3 regions of the Hydrogenophaga sp. L76 genome follow, and region 3 is predicted to be linked to each of the others. Evidence: predicted binding sites of a transcription regulator. Region 3 holds the regulator's gene; each other region holds the start of a gene.
The links. The regulator LexA, encoded in region 3, represses DNA repair genes until DNA is damaged. The targets are predictions, from matches to a motif close to ACTGTATNNNNATACAGT.

Region 1 (3,272 bases), 480 kb from region 3:
GGATTTCGTTGTTGGCGAACAGGCGGTCGCGCTCGACCTCCCAGGTGTTGAGCACCTTGCCGCGCAGTGGCAGGATGGCCTGGCTTTCCTTGTCGCGGCCCATCTTGGCGCTGCCACCGGCCGAGTCGCCCTCGACCAGGAACACCTCGTTGTGCGCCAGGTCCCTGCTTTCGCAGTCGGTCAGCTTGCCGGGCAGCACAGCCACGCCCGATCCCTTGCGTTTTTCGACCTTCTGGCCGGCTTTCTGGCGGAACTGCGCGGCCTTGATGGCGAGTTCGGCGAGTTTCTTGCCGTAGTCCACGTGCTGGTTGAGCCAGAGTTCGAGCGCCGGGCGCACGAAGCTGCCGACCAGGCGCACCGCGTCGCGTGAGTTCAGGCGCTCCTTGATCTGGCCCTGGAACTGCGGGTCCAGCACCTTGGCGCTCAACACATACGAAGCGCGGGCGAACACGTCTTCGGGCAGCAGCTTCACGCCTTTGGGCAAGAGCGCGTGCAGCTCGATGAAGCCCTTGACCGCCTGGAAGAGACCGTCGCGCAGACCGCTTTCGTGCGTGCCGCCGGCGCTGGTGGGGATCAGGTTGACGTAACTTTCGCGCACGGCCTGGCCGTCTTCGGTGAAGGCCACGCACCACGAGGCGCCCTCGCCATCGGCGAAGTTGTCGTCTTTGGCATCGGCGAAACCGTCGCCTTCGAACAGCGGGATCACCGGATCACCGTTGAGCGTCTGCTGCAGGTAGTCGCGCAGGCCGCCCTTGTAGAGCCAGGTCTGCGTGTCCTTGGTCTTTTCGTTGACCAGGGTCACCGTCACGCCCGGCATCAGCACCGCCTTGCTGCGCAGCAGGTGGGTGAGTTCGGTCATGGGCAAAGCGGCGGATTCGAAGTACTTCGGATCGGGCCAGGCGCGCACCGTGGTGCCCTGCCTGCGGTCGCCCTCGCCTTTGGGCGTCATCACCAGCTGTTCGATCACGTCGCCCGCGGAAAACGCGAGCCTGGCCACCTGGCCTTCGCGGTAGCTGGTGACTTCGAGCCGTGTCGAGAGCGCGTTGGTCACGCTCACACCCACGCCGTGCAGGCCGCCGGAGAAGCTGTAGGCACCGCCCTTGCCCTTGTCGAACTTGCCCCCGGCGTGCAGGCGGGTGAAGACCAGCTCGACCACCGGGGCTTTTTCTTCCGGGTGCAGGCCGAAGGGGATACCACGGCCGTCGTCTTCCACGCTCACCGAGTGGTCGGTGTGCAACGTGACCTTGATCTTTTTGCCGTGTCCGGCGAGCGCTTCGTCGGCCGCGTTGTCCAGCACTTCCTGGATGATGTGCAGCGGGTTGTCGGTCCGGGTGTACATGCCCGGACGCTGTTTCACCGGCTCCAGTCCCTTGAGGACACGGATGGAGCCTTCTGAATATTCGTTCGTGGATTGGGTCGCCATGGGGGCGGATTGTATGCGCCCCGTCCAAAAACACTGGATGCAATTACAGACCAAACACCTGCCACCTCTACCGATTCGCGCTGCGCATCAATCATGGCCGCCGATTTCATGACCCCACGCGCCGGGGTGACACCCACCGAAAGGCCGGATTCGCTACAGTCTCGGGATGACTTCTTCCCCGGCCGCCGCGTCGCCCCCCCGTCTTTCTGCGTTCCAGGTGCTGGCCTGCGGCGCTGCCATCGTCACCCTGTCCATGGGCGTGCGCCACGGTTTCGGCCTCTGGCTGCTGCCGATCACCCAGGAAATGGGCTGGACGCGTGAGAACTTCGCCTTTGCGCTGGCCATCCAGAACCTCTCCTGGGGCCTGTTCGGCATTTTTGCCGGCATGGCGGCCGACCGCTTTGGCGCCTTCCGCGTGCTGCTGGTGGGTGCCGTGCTGTACGCGCTGGGTCTGGCCGGCATGGCGCTCTCGCCCACACCGCTGACCTTTGCGCTCACCGCGGGTGTGCTGATCGGTGCGGCCCAGGCCGGCACCACCTACGCCGTGATCTACGGCGTGATCGGGCGCCAGATCCCGGCCGAAAAGCGCTCCTGGGCCATGGGCGTGGCGGCCGCGGCCGGCTCGTTCGGCCAGTTCCTCATGGTGCCGGTCGAAGGCTGGCTCATCAGCGCGTTCGGCTGGCAGGAGGCGCTGCTGTTCCTGGGCGCAGCGGTGCTGCTGATCATGCCGCTGGCGCTGTTTTTGCGCGAGCCGGGTTTTGTGGGTGGCGTGGCGCCCAAGCGCGAACAGACCATTCTCCAGGCGCTGCGCGAGGCCTTCAAATACCGCAGCTTCCAGCTGCTGATGGCGGGCTATTTCGTCTGCGGCTTCCAGGTGGTGTTCATCGGTGTGCACATGCCGAGCTACCTGAAAGACAACGGTCTGTCGCCCCAGGTGGCGAGCTATGCGCTGGCGCTGATCGGCCTGTTCAACGTGATCGGCACCTACGCCGCAGGTGCCCTGGGCCAGCACATGCCCAAGCGCCATATCCTGGCCTTCATTTACCTGGCGCGTGCGGTGGCGATCAGCGTCTTCCTGATCGTGCCGCTGTCGCCTGCCAGCGTGTATGTGTTTTCCGCCGTCATGGGCGTACTCTGGCTGTCCACCATTCCGCCGACCAACGCGGTGGTGGCGCAGATTTTCGGTGTGGCACACCTCTCCATGCTCGGCGGCTTCGTGTTCTTCAGCCACCAGATCGGCAGTTTCATGGGCGTCTGGCTGGGCGGCGTGCTGTACGACCGGACCGGGAGTTACAACATCGTCTGGTACATCTCGATCGCGCTGGGCGTGTTCGCCGCGCTGGTCAATCTGCCCGTGCGCGAGTCGCCCATCACCCGCGGTCCGCAGCGCGTGGGAGCGGCCGCGTGAAGCCCCTGGTGGTCAAGGCATTTGTATGGGCCGGCGTGGCGCTGGCCCTGCTGGCCACGCTCGCGCTCTACAACCGGCCGGATTTCCTGGTGAACCTGGCGGACCAGCTCTGGAGCTGTTTCTGATGCACGGCACCGAAGCGCCTTCTGCCTGGATCAGCCGCTGGTCGCATCTCGTGCCGCCCGGCGGCAGGGTGCTAGACGTGGCCTGCGGGCATGGGCGCCACCTGCGCTGGTTTGCGGAGCGGGGCCACACGGTCACCGGTGTCGACCGCTCTGCCGAGGCCATTGCGGCGGTGGCAAGGCTCGGTCGTGCCGTCGAAGCCGACATCGAGAGCGGCCCCTGGCCCTTTGCGGACGAACAGTTCGACGCGGTGGTGGTAACCAACTACCTCTGGCGCCCCCTGCTGCCTCAAATCGTCGACAGCGTGGCGCCGGGTGG
Region 2 (3,272 bases), 1.3 Mb from region 3:
CCGGGTGTTGGCGGCGGTACGGTGACGTTCAGTCAGCCGGCGACGGTCACCATTGCGCCGACGACCATCATTTACAACCCGGTCACGTACGATGCGCCGACCGATTTTTCTCCCGACATCATCGGTGCCGCACCCACCCAGCAAATGCTGGTGTTCGCCCAGGGTGAGGACAAAGTCTTCGACGGAACCACCACGGCGACACTCTCTCCGTTTTTGATGGGAAACCCTGACGGTGTGACGCTGCTGGCAGGTTCCGGCAGCACGGCCAATTTCGACAACCCCGACGTGGGAACGGACAAGCCCATCACCTGGACCGGCTACAGCCTGAGCGGTGTTGATGCCGGCCTGTACGCCTTTGCCGTTCCCTGCTGCAGTGGCACTGTGGCCAGGACGACCGCCAACATCACCGCGGAGACTGTGATTCCTCCGGACACGCCTCCCGTGACTCCGCCGGTGGTGAGGCCTCCCGTGAGGCCACCCGTGGTGACGCCTCCGGTCGTGGTGGCTCCGGTGGTACCTCCGGTGGTGGCATCACCGACAGCGCCGACCCAGGACCTCGGGCCGTTTCCTCCCGTGTGGACGCCGTCCACACCACCCGCCGTCGACCGTCCCGAATACGTTCTCACGGTGCTGTCGCCAGCGCCCTTGCCGCCTTCGATGCTGGTCGTGGTCGCACCACCTCCTCCCCCACCCCCACCGGTCTCCGTGCCTGTTGTGGTGCCTGTCGAAACGCCGCCCGAGGTGTACCAGCCGCCCGTGCGCAAGCCCAGGCCGGAACGCAACTGAAATGGCGGTTGTGGGAAAACCTGTGACAGAACGGCGCTCATGATCCGCGAAATTTTCCTGGGCTTGCTGGCCGCTGGACTGATCAGCACCCAGGCGCACGCATCGCACGATGCTGCGCATGGGCCTGGCACCGGGTCGGGGTCGGCATTGTCGGGGCGGTCCGCTGAAGGCCAGGCTGTCCCGGCGGTCACGCCAACGCCAACCGCAGCGGTGGGGAAGAGCCCAAGACGCGCCCACTTTGCGCAGGCCAAAGCCTCCACGGAAGCCCGGCACGTGGCCCACTGGGTGGTGGATTCGGGCGACAACCGCAACAAGCCATTTGTCATCGTGGACAAGCGGGAGGCCAAGGTCTTCGTGTTCGATGCCCAGGGGAAGCTGAGTGGCGCGTCTTCCGTGCTGCTCGGACTGGCCATCGGCGATCACTCGGTTCCCGGCATTGGAACCAAAAAGATGTCCACCATTCGCCCGGAGGAACGCACCACGCCGGCAGGCCGTTTTGTGGCGAACCTGGACAAAAACATGAAGGGCGATGAAATGCTCTGGGTGGACTACGACACGGCCATCTCCATGCACCGTGTGGCCACAGGCAATGCCAGGGAACGCCGCGTCGAAAGGCTGGCCAGTTCGTCACCGGCCGAGCGCCGGATTTCCTATGGTTGCATCAACCTTCCCGTCAAGTTCTACGACAAGGTGCTGAGTCCGGCCTTTACCGGAACGGACGGCATTGTGTATGTGCTGCCCGAAACCCGCTCGGCCCGTGAAGTGTTCGGGTCCTACGACGTCGAGGAAGCGGCCAGCCTGCAGGCCGAACGTTAGGCCCCGCCAGCACCGGTGGACTGCCGCGCAGCCGGGAGCCTGCAGAGTGGCCCGGCCCCGCGCCCGCTGCGGGCTCCACGCGCTCCCGCCTGGCTTGCGGTGGATCGGGTGGGGTGGTCTTTTCAGGGCGTTGACGCTAAAGTCTGGATATCCATCCAGTGGTTTTCTTCCAGCGTCCCGCCATGCCCGACATCCTCATTCCCCTGCACGCCATCAAGGGCCGCGGCATCGCCCACCGCCAGCCGCACCGCTTCGAGCGCGATCTGCGGGCGGCGTTCGACGATGGCTGGGGCACGCTGGACGATGCGGCCGTCGCGGGCGAAGAAGCCGCCGCGCCGGCCACGCAGGTTACGTTCGAAGACGCCCGCAGCGCCATCACCCGAAACGACTCGCCCGACATCGGCTTCACCCTCGGCCTCAACCCCTACCGCGGCTGCGAGCATGGCTGCGTCTACTGCTACGCCCGACCCACCCACAGCTACCTGAACCTCTCGCCGGGGCTGGATTTCGAGACCAGGATCATCGCCAAGCGCAACATCGCCGCCGTGCTGCGCGACGAACTGCTGCGACAGGCCTATGCGCCCGACCTGCTGGCCATCGGCACCGTGACCGACGCCTACCAGCCCGTCGAACGCGAGCTGCGGCTGACGCGCGAGGTGCTCGAAGTGCTGCACACCGCGCGCCACCCGCTGGCGATGGTGACCAAGGGCAGCGGCGTGGAGCGCGACATCGACCTGCTCGCGCCCATGGGGCAGCAGCGCCTGGCCGCGGTGTACGTGACCATCACCACGCTGGATGCGCAGCTCGCGCGCATCCTGGAGCCGCGCGCGGCCGCGCCGCACCGGCGCCTGCGCACCCTGCGCACGCTGGCCGAGGCGGGTGTGCCCACGGGCGTGAGCGTGTCGCCGCAGATCCCGTTCATCAACGACGACATGGAACGTGTGCTCGAAGCCGCTTACGAAGCGGGTGCGCGGCGTGCGTTCTACCAGGTGCTGCGCCTGCCCTGGGAGCTGAGCGACATGTTCCGCCAGTGGCTGGCGCAACACTATCCGGACCGCGCCGCGCGTGTGATGGCGCGCATGCAGGACCTGCGCGGCGGCAAGGACTACGACGCCGACTTCGCCACCCGCATGAAGGGCCAGGGCCTCTGGGCCGACCTGCTGCGCCAGCGCTTCGTCAAGACCTGCGACCGGCTCGGCTTCAACCGCGACCGCGAGCCGCTGGACACGAGCCTCTTCCGGCCCGCGGCCCTCCGCGGGCAGGGCGATCTGTTTTAGGCGGCTGCGGCCAGCAGCGCCAGCGTGTCCACCCGCCAGTGGTGCAGCGCTTCGTAGTACCCCTCCCACACGCAGCCGTTGCAGCCGCGCCCGCAGCAGGTCGTGGGCTCGGGCGGTGGCGGGCGCAAGGCGGTGTCGAGGTCGATGCCGCGGCGCTGCGCCAGGCCGCGCAGGTGGGCCATCAGCGCGTGCGCCGTGGGCAGGTCGCCCAGCGGCACGGCGGCCGGTTCGTGGCGCACGAAGCGGGGCTGCTCCTGGCCGTCGAACACGCCCGATTGATTGAACATCGCCGCCGGTCGCACCCACAGCCCTCCCTTCGCCAGACCTTCGCCGTAGAGGGCGCGGTACAGCGTCATGCCCTGCAGCGTTTCGCTGCAGCGCACGGTCTCGAGA
Region 3 (3,272 bases):
TGACGCAGCCGGCGCTTTGTTCTCCGAGCCGCAGGTGCAGGCTCAGCACATCCGACATCTCGAACAGCGCCTCACGACTGGTGGCGAGCTCGTAGCCGTCGGCCGCCGCCTGTGCCTGGGTTGGCTCGCTGCCCCAGACGATCACGCGCATCCCGAAAGCGCGGCCATAGGACGCGACCAGCTTGCCGATGCGACCGTAGCTCCAGATGCCCAGCACTTTGCCACTCAGCACCATGCCCAGCCCAAAGTTGGCCGGCATCGATGCCGCCTTCAGCCCGGACTGTTGCCAGGCACCGTGTTTGAGGCTGGCCACGTATTGTGGAATCCGGCGCATGGACGACATGATCAGCGCCCAGGTCAGTTCAGCGGCGGCGATCGGTGAACTGACGCCTTCAGCCACCGCAATGCCGCGCTCGGTGCAGGCATTGACGTCGATGTGGGGCCCGACGCGGCCCGTCTGCACGATCAGTTTGAGGCGCGGCAGCTTTTCAACAAGCTGCCGCGTGATCTGGGTGCGCTCGCGGATCAGAACCAGCACATCGGTATCGCGCAGCCGGACCGAAAGCTGGCCCACGCCCTTGACGGTGTTGGTGAAAACCTTGGCGGGATAGGGTGCCAGTTTGCTGGCACAGGGCAGTTTTCTGACCACATCCTGGTAGTCGTCAAGGATCACAATATTCATGGCCTCTATTGTGCCCGCAGGACCACCGCGATCCATTTGTCGCGGCTGGTTGTTCCCGGCCGTGCGGCACAGCCGGGTGGGTTCAGGCGCGCAGTTGCGGGGGCTCCGACTGGAGTTCCAGTGCCGCCAGGCGTTCAAGCTCTGCGCACACATCGTTGATGCGACCGGAGATCACCAGCCGCCCATCGGCGCGCGGACTGCCTGAAGTGTCCATGGTCCTCAGCACCCGCACATGGCAGGCTCGGACCATGGCATGGTTGGTGACCCGGTGCCCGGTGATGACGCCCGTGCGGCTGTCCGCAGGGCTCTTTGGGGAAAGGGTCAACCAGCCGGCACGGACAAAGCGGTGCAGGATTTTCGGAAGCGAGCGAGCGGCGCCCACCCGTTCAAATGAGGGAGGCAGCCAGCTGTCGATGAGCAGCAGCGGCGCGCGCCAGGTGTTGGTGTTGAAGCGGATTCCCATGCGAAACTCCAAAAGGGGTTGAACACAGGCAGGATTGCGGATGAAGTCGCCAGCGCAGGGATGTGCCTGGTGCGCGTGTATCACGCACCAGACCAAACGCCCGCCACCTGCTGAGGCGACGCAGACCCGAAGGGTCAGAGCTGGAAGCTGTTGCGGATGAGCCCCACCGCCAGGCCTTCGATTTCAAAGGGCTCTCCCGGTTCGACGACGATGGTCTTGTAGTCCGGGTTCTCTGCATGCAGTTCGATCAGATGCTGGCGCCGCATGAAGCGCTTGACGGTCACGTCGTCGCCCAGGCGGGCCACCACGATCTGGCCGTTTTTGGCTTCCTTGGTGGATTGCACGGCGAGCAGGTCACCGTCCATGATGCCGACGTCCCGCATGGACATGCCGCGCACCTTGAGCAGGTAGTCGGGCGTGCGCTGGAACAGGCTGCGCTCGACGTGGTAAGTCTGCTCCACGTGTTCCTGGGCCAGGATGGGCGAGCCGGCGGCCACACGCCCGATCAGGGGCAGCATCAGCTGCGACAGGCTGGGCAGCGGCAGTGTAAGCTGGCGCCCCCGCGACTCGTTGATGGATTGGAGGTCTTCGTTGCGCAGGCGGATACCGCGCGAGGTGCCGCTCACCAGCTCGATGGCGCCCTTGCGCGCCAGGGCCTGCAGATGTTCTTCGGCTGCGTTGGCGGACTTGAAACCCAGCTCATGGGCGATTTCCGCACGCGTTGGCGGAGAACCGGTGCGGGCAATGGCACTCTGGATGAGTTCCAGAATCTGTTGCTGGCGGGCGGTGAGCTTGGGCGGGTAAAGCGGCGACTCGATCATGGGGACCTCGTGAAGATGCGGGGAGGAACTCACTCTGGTGAGACTCGCGACCGGGACTGGTCAGATCAACAAGCTGTTTTCTTATCCAGTGGCTGTATTTTTAACCAGTTTTGGAGACTTGGCAAGTGGCAGATGCAATGGAAACCCGGCGGTGCGTCATTCTGGGCACGGGTGGCACCATCGCCGGCCGGGCCATCCGACCCGGGGATGGCGTCGGGTACGTGGCGGGTCAGGTCCGTGTTGAGGACCTGCTGGCATCGATTCCGTCCATGGCGGGATTGCCGCTGGAAGTGGAGCAGGTGGCCCAGGTGGACAGCAAGGACATGGGCTTTGCACTCTGGCAGCAACTGGCCACCCGGCTGGCCTTTCACCTCAGCCGGCCCGAGGTGGACGCGGTCGTGATCACGCACGGCACCGACACCATCGAAGAGACCGCGTTCTTCCTGCAAACCGTGCTGCGACCGGCCAAGCCGGTGGTGTTCACCTGCGCGATGCGACCGGCCACGGCGCTGGTGCCGGACGGGCCACAGAATCTGGTCGACGCGCTGGCTGTGGCCAGCCATCCCGGGGCGCAAGGCGTCGTGTTGGTGTGCGCGGGGCAGATCCACAGCGCGGCCGACGTGAGCAAGGTGCACACTTACCGGGTGGATGCGTTCGACTCGGGTGATGCCGGACCGCTGGGTTGCGTGGAAGAAGGCCGGGTTAGGCTGTTCCGACCCTGGCCATTGGCCTCTGAAACCGGGTTCTGGGACCCGGTTGCATTGCAGCGCATCCAGTCGGCTCAGGCTTTGCCGCCGGTGGTCGTGCTCACCAGCCACGCCGACGCCGATGGCACGCTGGTGCGCGCCCTGTTGTCCTGTAGCGATGCAGCTCCAGGCCCAGCCGTGCGAGGCATCGTGGTGGCCGGTACTGGGAACGGCACGGTGCACCATGCGCTGGAGGCCGCGTTGCTGGAAGCGCAGGCCAAGGGCGTGCGTGTGGTTCGAACCAGCCGTTGTGCGCATGGGCCTTTGTTGACGCATCCGGGGCAGTTGTTGTCGGATGCCCGCAGCCTCACACCGGTCAAGGCGCGTATTGCGCTGGCGCTGGAGTTGCTGGAGGACTGAGTCATGTTCCAGGCGCTGGGTGCCCATCCCTGGGCCTACCCCATGCTGGAGGTGGCGCACATCCTGGGCATTGCGTTGCTGCTGGGCAACCTGATCTTGCTGGAGCTGCGGGTGTTCGGCTGGGGTGCGGCGTTGCCGGTGCTTGCGTTGGCCCGCCTGAGTCTCACGCTGGTGGGTCTGGGCTTCTGCCTGGCGGCTGC

Region 1: a site for LexA is predicted at 1,456-1,473, ahead of AC23D4_RS05850 (DNA topoisomerase IV subunit B). Genes of this name have one in related genera too.
Region 2: a site for LexA is predicted at 1,745-1,762, ahead of AC23D4_RS09875 (PA0069 family radical SAM protein). Genes of this name have one in related genera too.

What each region holds. Positions count from the first base shown of each region.
Region 1 covers NZ_CM172807.1:1,223,891-1,227,162, forward strand. Annotated here, with positions in the region: gene AC23D4_RS05850 (DNA topoisomerase IV subunit B) at 1-1,423, opposite strand, end outside; gene AC23D4_RS05855 (MFS transporter) at 1,590-2,831, shown strand; gene AC23D4_RS05860 (hypothetical protein) at 2,828-2,956, shown strand; gene AC23D4_RS05865 (class I SAM-dependent methyltransferase) at 2,956-3,272, shown strand, end outside.
Region 2 covers NZ_CM172807.1:2,070,396-2,073,667, reverse strand. Annotated here, with positions in the region: gene AC23D4_RS09885 (YDG domain-containing protein) at 1-786, shown strand, start outside; gene AC23D4_RS09880 (hypothetical protein) at 826-1,602, shown strand; gene AC23D4_RS09875 (PA0069 family radical SAM protein) at 1,785-2,879, shown strand; gene AC23D4_RS09870 (oxidoreductase-like domain-containing protein) at 2,876-3,061, opposite strand; partial or broken gene AC23D4_RS09865 (DUF1653 domain-containing protein) at 3,113-3,272, opposite strand, start outside.
Region 3 covers NZ_CM172807.1:744,244-747,515, forward strand. Annotated here, with positions in the region: gene AC23D4_RS03505 (D-2-hydroxyacid dehydrogenase family protein) at 1-682, opposite strand, end outside; gene AC23D4_RS03510 (hypothetical protein) at 765-1,145, opposite strand; gene lexA (transcriptional repressor LexA) at 1,280-1,966, opposite strand; gene AC23D4_RS03520 (asparaginase) at 2,104-3,072, shown strand; gene AC23D4_RS03525 (hypothetical protein) at 3,076-3,272, shown strand, end outside.